Regions from separate parts of the Bermanella marisrubri genome, predicted to be linked through region 1. Evidence: predicted binding sites of a transcription regulator. Region 1 holds the regulator's gene; each other region holds the start of a gene.

The links. Region 1 encodes FNR, which switches genes on or off when oxygen is low (the NO sensors DNR and NnrR bind a similar motif). Its sites were predicted from a motif close to TTGATNTANATCAA; they were not measured.
Region 2: a site for FNR is predicted at 1,533-1,546, ahead of HF888_RS06850 (OmpW/AlkL family protein). Genes of this name have one in related genera too.
Region 3: a site for FNR is predicted at 1,783-1,796, ahead of HF888_RS00040 (DUF4856 domain-containing protein). Genes of this name have one in related genera too.

What each region holds. Positions count from the first base shown of each region.
Region 1 covers NZ_CP051183.1:2,098,898-2,102,180, forward strand. Annotated here, with positions in the region: gene ccoS (cbb3-type cytochrome oxidase assembly protein CcoS) at 1-14, shown strand, start outside; gene HF888_RS09755 (sulfite exporter TauE/SafE family protein) at 24-683, shown strand; gene fnr (fumarate/nitrate reduction transcriptional regulator Fnr) at 810-1,580, shown strand; gene HF888_RS09765 (hypothetical protein) at 1,822-2,313, shown strand; gene ttcA (tRNA 2-thiocytidine(32) synthetase TtcA) at 2,418-3,283, shown strand, end outside.
Region 2 covers NZ_CP051183.1:1,481,071-1,484,353, forward strand. Annotated here, with positions in the region: gene HF888_RS06845 (DUF5677 domain-containing protein) at 1-497, shown strand, start outside; gene HF888_RS06850 (OmpW/AlkL family protein) at 785-1,465, opposite strand; gene HF888_RS06855 (TetR/AcrR family transcriptional regulator) at 1,788-2,423, opposite strand; gene HF888_RS06860 (SDR family oxidoreductase) at 2,569-3,283, shown strand, end outside.
Region 3 covers NZ_CP051183.1:10,216-13,498, forward strand. Annotated here, with positions in the region: gene HF888_RS00035 (imelysin family protein) at 1-141, opposite strand, end outside; gene HF888_RS00040 (DUF4856 domain-containing protein) at 218-1,663, opposite strand; gene htpX (protease HtpX) at 1,917-2,801, shown strand; gene HF888_RS00050 (GGDEF domain-containing protein) at 2,814-3,283, opposite strand, start outside.

The sequences.
Region 1 (3,283 bases):
CTCAAACCAAATAATTTGTAATCATGAATGAACCCCTTACATTCCTGACCGCTTGGCTTTTAGGTCTCATGGGTAGCGTCCACTGTATGGGCATGTGCGGCGGCATCGTTGGCGCACTTTCCATGAATGGACCCAAGCCAACACTGCAGCTGGGGTACCATATAGGGAGAATCTTGACCTATGGCGCTTTAGGTTTTGCAGCAGGCATCATTGGACTGTGGTTAAGTGAAAGCCACAGTAATGTCGGCCTAGTTTTACGAACCATATCTGGGATCTTATTAATCTTGATGGGGTTTTATCTAGCAGGACAAACTCAAATGCTTGCGTGGATCGAGCGTGCCGGCAGCGGCCTTTGGCGACGACTACAACCTCTCAGCAAAGGCCTTATCCCTACACACTCATTAAAGCAAGCCATTCCACTCGGTATGGTTTGGGGTTTCCTGCCTTGTGGTTTAGTCTACAGTACTCTGAGTTGGGCTTTAGTAGCCGCTGATCCAGTCAAAAGTGCGAGCTTAATGATGGTATTTGGCTTAGGTAATTTACCCGCCCTCTTTAGCTTTGCCCTGTTAACTCAACAGCTTACAAAGTTGAAGTCAAAGACATGGGTCAAGTTAATGTCTGGTACTTTTGTGGTAGGATTTGGAGTGTGGACACTCTATGCCACATGGTCGACTCAAATCTAACTTCTTACTGCACATGTTTGCAGCCTAAGTTAAGCACTGTTGCTCTTGACTAAGCAAATGGTTTTACCCAACATTTAGGTTATAGGTGCTAATAACATGCACCGTGCCAAGATTGAAGGATTGTTTATGGCAGTTGATAAAAACATTATTTCCCTGGCAAAAAGCGGTGCTGGTAAACCCCACTGCAGTACATGCAGTCTAAGCTCGCTTTGCCTACCGATTGCTCTAGATAACGAAGATCTTGATGCACTAGACGAGATCATCAAACGTGGTCGTCCGCTGCAAAAAGGCGAAACTCTGTTTAAACAAGGCGACGATTTCAAAGCGGTATACGCCATTCGTACAGGGGCAATTAAGAGCTACACCGTTGCGCCCAGTGGTGAAGAGCAGATCACAGGCTTTCATCTAGCCAGTGAAATCGTGGGCCTATCTGGCTATAGCGAAGAAAGCTACCCGCTGACAGCAAAAGCCTTGGAAACCACGACTGTTTGTGAACTGCCTTTAGACAAGTTAGACAGCCTTTGTGACGAAATTCCAGGGTTACGTCGCCAAATGATGCGTAATATGAGTGGCGAAATTCGTCAGGATCAGCAAATGATGCTGCAATTATCGAAAAAAACCGCTGACGAACGCCTAGCTTATTTTCTACTGGATCTAAGTAGCCGTTTCGAGCGCCGTGGTTTTTCACCCAAGACCTTCCGACTCTCAATGTCTCGTGTGGATATCAGTAACTATTTAGGTCTTGCAGTAGAAACTGTCAGCCGCATATTTACCCGTATGCAAAAGAGCGAGCTCATTAGTACGGAAGGTAAAGAAGTCACACTCTTGGACATTCATGGCCTTAATAAGCTTGCCGGCAATCCTGATATTAAAGCGTCCTGTGAACATAGCATCTGATTATTTACCTGATTTTGCACAGGTCTGTCGTGAAGGATAGGTCTGTGCCTACAACTTTAGTCTTACTAATTCTCGCATTTCTCTCTAACCCTCTCTTTTATAAGCAAAAATAAAATTGCAAGTATTTTTTGCATTTTGTCAGTTTCCATCTAATGTTCAGTATAGAAAACAGAAACATGAGATTTTGCGTGATAGTAGATGCTAACTCGCTGATACAAAATCATTAAAAGGAAAGGAAGACATGGGAATCTGTCCCAGCGAGCTAATACACTTGGTGATTCGCCCCACCCTCAAATACTTGGGCGAAGATAACGAAGATGCCCGTTTTCTTCTTATGGCTACTGCTGCCATGGAATCAGAACTGGGGTTTCACCTTATTGGCAGTAAGCATAAAGGCATTGGCGTTTACCAAATAAGTGCCAAATGCCACCGCAACGTTTGGGATAAATATCTCGTCAATAACCCTGAGCTAGCAAGTAAAGTTCGAGGATTGGCAAGCCAACATGAGTTTCTAGCCAATCCTCACCAAGAATTGGCGACTAATCTTCGCTATGCCACGGCTATTGCTTGGTTGATCTATAAACGTAAGACCAGTGATATACCCAAAGCAAGAGATCTAGACTCAGTAGCGCGCTTTTGGCGCCGCCACTTTCACAGTCGTCCTCACGCTAGCGTTGAACGCTTCATGGAACGGGTTAAACCCCTCCTAGAGGCGGACTGCCGCGCCGCGTAACATCCATGGGCCAGGTCTGTCAGCGGGTTACAAACCTGAGTAGGAACCCGCGCGGATTTACGTTAGAATCCGCGCCCTAGTTCTAGGTTAAACCGAGTCGTATCATGGTCCAATTTGTTGATGCTAGCGCCACTGCCTTAAATGCAGAAACGTCGCCGGCGGAAAAAAAGCAAAAAACCGAATTCAATAAACTGCAAAAACGCTTGCGCCGTGAAGTTGGCCGAGCTATTGCAGACTTCAATATGATCGAAGACGGTGACCGTATCATGGTGTGCCTATCCGGCGGTAAAGACAGCTACACCATGCTTGATATCCTGCAGAATTTGCAGAAAAGCGCCCCAGTTTCGTTCGAATTAGTCGCGGTCAACCTTGACCAAAAACAACCCGGCTTTCCAGAACATGTTCTACCTGAATACCTAGACTCATTGGATATCGAATACTACATCGTCAACCGAGATACCTACTCTGTCGTAAAAGAAAAGGTACCCGAAGGTCGTACTACATGCGGTTTATGTTCACGTTTGAGACGTGGCACCTTATATGGCTTTGCTGAGGATATCGGTGCGAATAAAGTCGCTTTGGGTCACCATCGTGACGACATCGTAGAAACCATGTTTCTCAATATGTTTTATGGTGCTCGTCTAGCCGCTATGCCGCCAAAACTGCTGTCTGACGATAAACGCAACATCGTCATTCGACCTATGGCTTATTGTAAAGAATCGGACATTGCGGCCTTCTCAGAATATAAACAATTTCCAATTATTCCGTGCAACCTTTGTGGCTCCCAAGAAAACCTACAGCGACAGAATATTAAAGCCATGCTGGAACAATGGGACAAGGAGCATCCTGGTCGAATTCAACAAATTTTTAATTCGATGCAAAACATTGCACCATCACAAATGGCCGATAAACAACTGTTTGACTTTGAAAATTTACAAATCGATCGATCAAGTGAACGAGACGATCAAGG
Region 2 (3,283 bases), 620 kb from region 1:
TTAGTGAGGCATTGTCATATATAAAGGCCTCTGATGTTGCGAAATCTATGCTCGGCACTAGCACAGATTCACAGGTCTTGAAAAAGTTAAAAAAAGAACACCCTGAATTGAACATTAGCCAGAAAGAGCTTGGAAGAATAACTTCAAAATGGAAGCACCGGAGTATAATTAGGTATCTTAAGGGTAACCCATCAAGTTTAGGTGGTGACAATAATTACCTTCTTAAATTAATTCCTGAGTACGCCGAGCTTTCGAGTTTTATACATGGTGGAAGGTCTGCCGAAGAATATTGCCATGGACAATTTGAACATGGTCTTGCTAAAGAAATGTATATAGAAGTTGCTGAAACATGCTTTCTTTCAAACTCAATAAGAGTTCATTTAATGTTAGCGGCCATAGAAGTTGATGATCAGTTTGTAACTGGAATGGTTCGCCTAGCTCAAAAGATGTGCGAATTTATTGATAAATACCCATTTCACCCAGATCAGCTTAAATAGATGGCAGCTCATAACAAGTGGCAGCAAACGACCGTCAAAACTGTCACTTAAATTACTGTCGCAATTACGCGCCAGTTTTGCCGGCGGCTGTGCAAGGCGCTAGGTCAGCTTGAAAATACTATTGAAATTCACCGCACATTTTATTGTATTGGTCTCTCTTGTCCCGTTAATTTAGATTTTTTAACCAAAACCAAAAAAGCCCGCACTATGGCGGGCAATCCAGTCGAACTTCTGGTAACCCAATGAACGCTTGCAACCGTTTGTTGGGTTTTTATTGTAGTGGGCTATTAAAACTTGTAGCCAAAGTTAACGCGATAGACTAATGGGTCTAGGTCGTAGTTAACGGTTAGGTCTGGAGCAGTGCCTGTGCTATCACTTAGCGTGGCTTCTGTGCCGATCTTGGCATACATAACAGATGCGTTAACAAACATCTTCTCATCAAATGCGTAATCCACACCCGCTTGTACAGCAAGACCAACAGAGTTATCTAAAGACAATTCGTCGTAACCTAAACCTTCTGCACCTGCGCCTGTTTCTTCATCGAAGAATACGGTGATGTTTAAGCCAGCACCTACGTATGGTTGTAGCTTGCTGTTTTTATCCATCGGGTAGTATTGCGCACTAATGGTGGGTGGTAGGTGTTTGATTTCACCAATGGCAGCACCTTCGGCTCCAAGCGTTCCCGCTTTGGCTTCAATATCGTGACTAAAAGGCGTCGCACCTAATACTTCAACACCGAGTTGATCGGTGATCATGTAGGTACCAGAAATACCCAGTTGCGTATTGTCGTTGGCTTCTACTGCTTGGCCAGCTATTTGATCAATATCATCGCTAGTTTTTTCTGGCGCGACGGTTGCTGTACCTACACGCAATAAAATATCACCTGCTTCATAGGCCATGGCCGGTGTAGAAAAAGCCAATGCAATAGAAGTGGCTAGTACAGAAGGGGCTAAGGTTTTTTTCAACATACTTCGTTTCCTTTATGTTGCACGTTTATTAGATGCGTCCATAGTAAGAAACGAGAAAAGGGCTGAAGTGATCTAAATCAACTTAGGTAGGCTAAATAAATTTATTTGAGTAGTCGGTTAAAAACCTGATTTAAGACAAGGCCCGCATTTTTGTCTTATCGTAAATTACAAAATACTGGGCCTTTATATCTTTTGCTTTTGTGCTGCTTTTATTGCTGCTTTTATTGCTGTTTTAGTTAGTCGGTTGCGATTGGTTTGTATGTTTATTGATCTTTGATTACTTAACCGCTAATTATTTGATAGCAGACTATTTAATAGCTGACTATTTAATAGCAAGCAATAAAGTCTGTTTTGCCAGGTCTTCCAAACTTAAATTACCATCTGGGCGATACCAGGTGGTGGTCCAACCAATGGCCCCGGTTAATAATCGCCGTAAAATAAACGCGTCGTGCTGAATCAGTCCCTGCTGTTTACATTCTTCGATGGTATTGAGCCATAAGGTTTCGTATTCATCCCGCAATTGCAGTACGTACTTTTGCTTGTCTGGCGAAAGGCTGCGCCATTCATATACCAATACGCTCATGGCTTCGCCGGTATCTGTGTGTACGCTGTCCAGTTCGCAGCGAATTAATGCGTGCAGTTTTTCGCCAGCGTCTTTGCTATCACTTAAAGCGGCGTTCATGCGGGCCATGTTAATGATGATGGTTTCTTCCATCACGGCCAGTAGGATTTCTTCTTTGCTTTTAAAGTGGTGGAACAGGCTTCCGCTTTGTATGCCCACGGCAGCACCCAGTTCACGCACGGTGGTGCGCTCGTAGCCTTTGCTCTTAAATAGGTGGGCGGCAGCACGCATCAGTTTACCCTTGGCCGAGTGCGGATCGGTGACTTGGCCTTTATGGATTAAGTCTTTAAGGACGGGGTCGCGGGTATCAACAGTATCGAGTGCGTCTAAATTCATTCACGTTTCCTAAGCGAAAAGGCCTTGCTGGAGTATTTGGTCATTATTTCTGAAACATTTTGCATTGTAAACCAAGCGCTTGCTTGGTATGTTGTGATTTATAGACTGATTAGTGATGTATGCCATAGGAATAGGGTGGCCATAGATGGGTTATAACAGCGTATTTAAAGACAGTTTGTTTGCAGGTCAGGTCCATGTAGTGACAGGCGGCGGCAGTGGTATTGGCCGTTGCTGTGCCCACGAGCTAGCCAGCTTAGGGGCCCATGTGGTACTGATTGGCCGAAAGGAAGAGAAGTTGCAAACGGTCGCGGCAGAAATTCAAGAAGACGGCGGCAACGCTAGCTTCCACGCCTGTGATATCCGCGATGAAGAAAGCGTGAAAGCCGTGGTGAAGGCCATTGTGGCGGATAACGGTGCGGTTCATGGCTTACTCAATAATGCTGGCGGTCAGTATCCATCGCCATTGGCGGCCATCAATCAAAAAGGGTTTGAAACCGTTATGCGCACCAATCTTGTAGGTGGTTTTTTATTCGCCCGCGAAGTGTATAACCAGAGCATGGTGAAAACCGGCGGCAGCATCGTCAATATCATTGCCGATATGTGGGGCGGTATGCCGGGCATGGGGCACTCGGGTGCGGCCCGCGCAGGCATGGATAATTTCACTAAGACGGCTGCCTATGAATGGGGCCAGTCTGGCGTGCGTGTGAATGCCATTGCTCCAGGTTGGATTATTTCTAGCGGTATGGACACCTACGACGGTGCGTTTAAAGCCATTATTCCTAAATTAGAGGATGCAGTGCCGCTTAAGCGTATGGGCACCGAATCGGAAATCAGTAGTGCCGTGTGCTTTTTATTAAGTG
Region 3 (3,283 bases), 1.4 Mb from region 1:
GTCATTCAGCATGGTATCGCAGCTAAATGACTCACTGTTCAATTCGTTACAAGCATCGGATACGGTTCCACCTGAGTCGGAACCTCCACAGGCGGTTAAACCCAATACCGCTAAACTGATTCCCACAATTTTATTACGCATTTTATAACCTCTTAACCGACAAAAGGCCGTCAAAGACGGCCTTAAGAAAAGGAGTATTATATAACTCTTATTTGCATTACCAAGTAGCAGCTACTGCGGCATCAAATCCGTAAGCTTCCACTAAAATAGTCCGAGCTGCTTCTAGATCTGCAATGAATTGTTCTGCGTTAGCTGCTGATGCGCTCGCTTTAGGCGTAGTACCAATTTTCTCATGAACCTCTTTTAGATCAGCTTCTGAAATAATCGCCACTGGGCTAAACTGCAAGCTTAATGCAAAGCCTTTTAATTCTGACCAATGTTTTGCAAGACTTGCGATATCGCTTCCATCGTAATTTGTTACATCATCGATAGTAGAATTGATGTAATGGATAGCTGCACCGGCAATGGTTTTTTCCATAGCCGCTAACGCGCGCTCAGAAGTCTCAACAAGTTGCACATGATAGCCTTCGCCTTCAACCGGATCTGTACCAAAGTTGTCTTGGATGATTTGGCGACCTTCTAAAAACGCTTCCATAGCATCAGCACTTAGATTTAAGTCATCCGCATCAGAGTAGGTATCCACTTTGGCAGAGTAAACTGAAAGGCCATAGTTATATTCACCACGCAAAAGATCGATAGATTCATTGCCATCTACATCGCTTTCAGCAGATGCCTTAATTTCCGCATCAGTTTTATTTAAGTAATCAAGAGATGCGCCGAAGTAGCCAAAACCTTCATCCCATTGATGCTCTAGCGCCGTATAGTCTTTCGCACCTGCTTTATCACCTTCAGAGTTTTGCTTAAGCAATCCTTTGTCCGCTTTCAGATAGTCGCGTGCTGCTTGAGAATATGTCACCGCACCAAAAAGGAATTTCTGAATTAATTGTTGTAGATCGTGACCTTGGTCGTTAACAATTGTGGTATTTGCATTACCGTCCGTAGCTAAAGTGGCTAGTTCGTCAAACCACGTTTGCAATAGAGTATGTGGTTTGTCGTTTTCATCTTCTACGGCTACATCATCTTGACCACAGTCCTGAATATCACCCTGTGCGATTTCCCAACCAATAAACTCACTCATGGACAAATCATTGTCGCAGCCAGCTAGCTTGCCTTGTAGGTTTTTCGCGCCAGATACAGAGAAGACATCGCTGTAGTCTGTTTGCTCTAGTGTAAGAGGAGCCTCAACGCTCACCGGCACACTGGTCGCACCCGTTCCATCGTACAAGTTAAAATCAATTAAGCTATTTACTTCATCAGAGTCAACACCCTTGGCATAGATAGTATTGAGGTTATCTAATGCAGTCTGCTTGTTAGTCAATGCTTGAAACTCATCAGAGCCTGAATATTTCTTAAGCTCGCTGATCAACAACTGACGAGCCGCTTGTCCAGTAAAGACAACAGAAGACTCACCCTCGGTAACCTTGCTTAAGAATTCATAAGTGGTTGGGGTATCCACACCATTGTTTTTATCATCGCTATCGCTACCACATGCAGCCAATAGGCTTGCAGCTGAAAGCGCTACTGCTAATTTGATTTTATTCATTAATTACTCCACTCAAATTGAGGTCTGAATAGTTAAAAAGTCTGATGCTGCCGATAATATCGAAACAGACTGTTGCACACAATAGTAATGATACAGATTCTCATTTTTGTTTGCTTTTGATGACGCATATCAGTTCTGCTTTGATCAGTACGAAACCGGAAACTTTTTATTGCCTGGCAGGCTCTTACCAATTGAAGTTTTTGGTTGTTACCCCATTATTGGGGAAGTTTATTAACCATTGAGGATTGCACTCATGCGGATTTTGCTTTTCTTAGCCACCAATATTGCCATCGTGGCAGTGGCTAGCATTACCCTTAGCTTGCTTGGCGTGGGCAGCTATATGACGGCCCAAGGCTTGGATTACACCAACTTGATGATTTTCTGCCTTGTGTTCGGCATGGTGGGCTCATTTGTTTCGCTTTTCCTATCGAAATGGATGGCCAAGCGCAGCATGGGTGTGCGCATCATTGACCAACCAAGCAATGCGGATGAGCAGTGGCTAGTGGGTACCGTCGCCAAGCTGGCAGAAAAAGCCGGTATCGGCATGCCAGAAGTAGGGGTGTTTGCCAGTCCGCAGGCCAACGCCTTCGCCACCGGTTGGAACCGCAATGACTCGCTCGTGGCAGTGAGTACAGGTCTTTTGAACAAAATGACGCGCGAAGAAGTAGAAGCGGTTTTAGGTCACGAAATTGGCCACGTTGCCAATGGTGATATGGTTACCCTGACGCTGATTCAGGGTGTGGTGAACGCCTTTGTTATGTTTTTTGCCCGTATCATCGGCTCATTCATTGACCGAGCTGTATTTAAAAATGAGAACGGCCACGGCATAGGTTTTTATATCGCTACTTTCTTTGCCGAAGTTATTTTGGGTATTTTGGCCAGCACTATTGTTTTCTGGTTCAGTCGTCGCCGGGAATATCGCGCGGACATTGCCGGTGCCGAGTTAGTCAGTCCAGCGGCTATGGTGAGTGCATTAGCCCGTTTGCGCGCAGAATATGGCCAACCTAGTGACATGCCAGATGAGATGGTAGCGTTTGGTATTAGCGGTGAATTAAAAAATGCGCTGGGTGGTTTATTCATGAGCCACCCGCCTCTGGAGAAGCGCATCGCAGCATTGCAAGCGCGCTATGGCCGCTAAAGTACAGGCTCTCTAACCTTCAGTTACTACGTCATCCTGTCCGGCTTGATCGCCGGGCAGGCCTTTCAGTACACCCAGCTGATACTGGTTGCGCCCATTTTCTTTCGCTCGATACAGGGCTGCATCGGCTGCGTCAAACACTTGCTCGGGTCGATAACCTTTTTTAAAACTGGCTACACCACAGCTTATGGTAATTTGCACTCGCTTGCCGCGAAAATGAAATGGGCTGGTCGCGACCGCCTCGATGATTTTCTCCGCAACACTAACCGCATCCTCTTGCTTGGTTTCCGGCAGCAGTACCACAAATTCCTCACCACCGTAACGAGCTAGCAGATCAGTTTCACGGGTGCCTTTTTTCACCTGACGACTGATGAGCTGCAGGACCTTATCCCCAGCTTGGTGACCATAGGTATCATTGATGCTCTTGAACTTATCCACATCGCAGACAATGAGACTTAACTCGCCGCCATAGCGTTTATAGC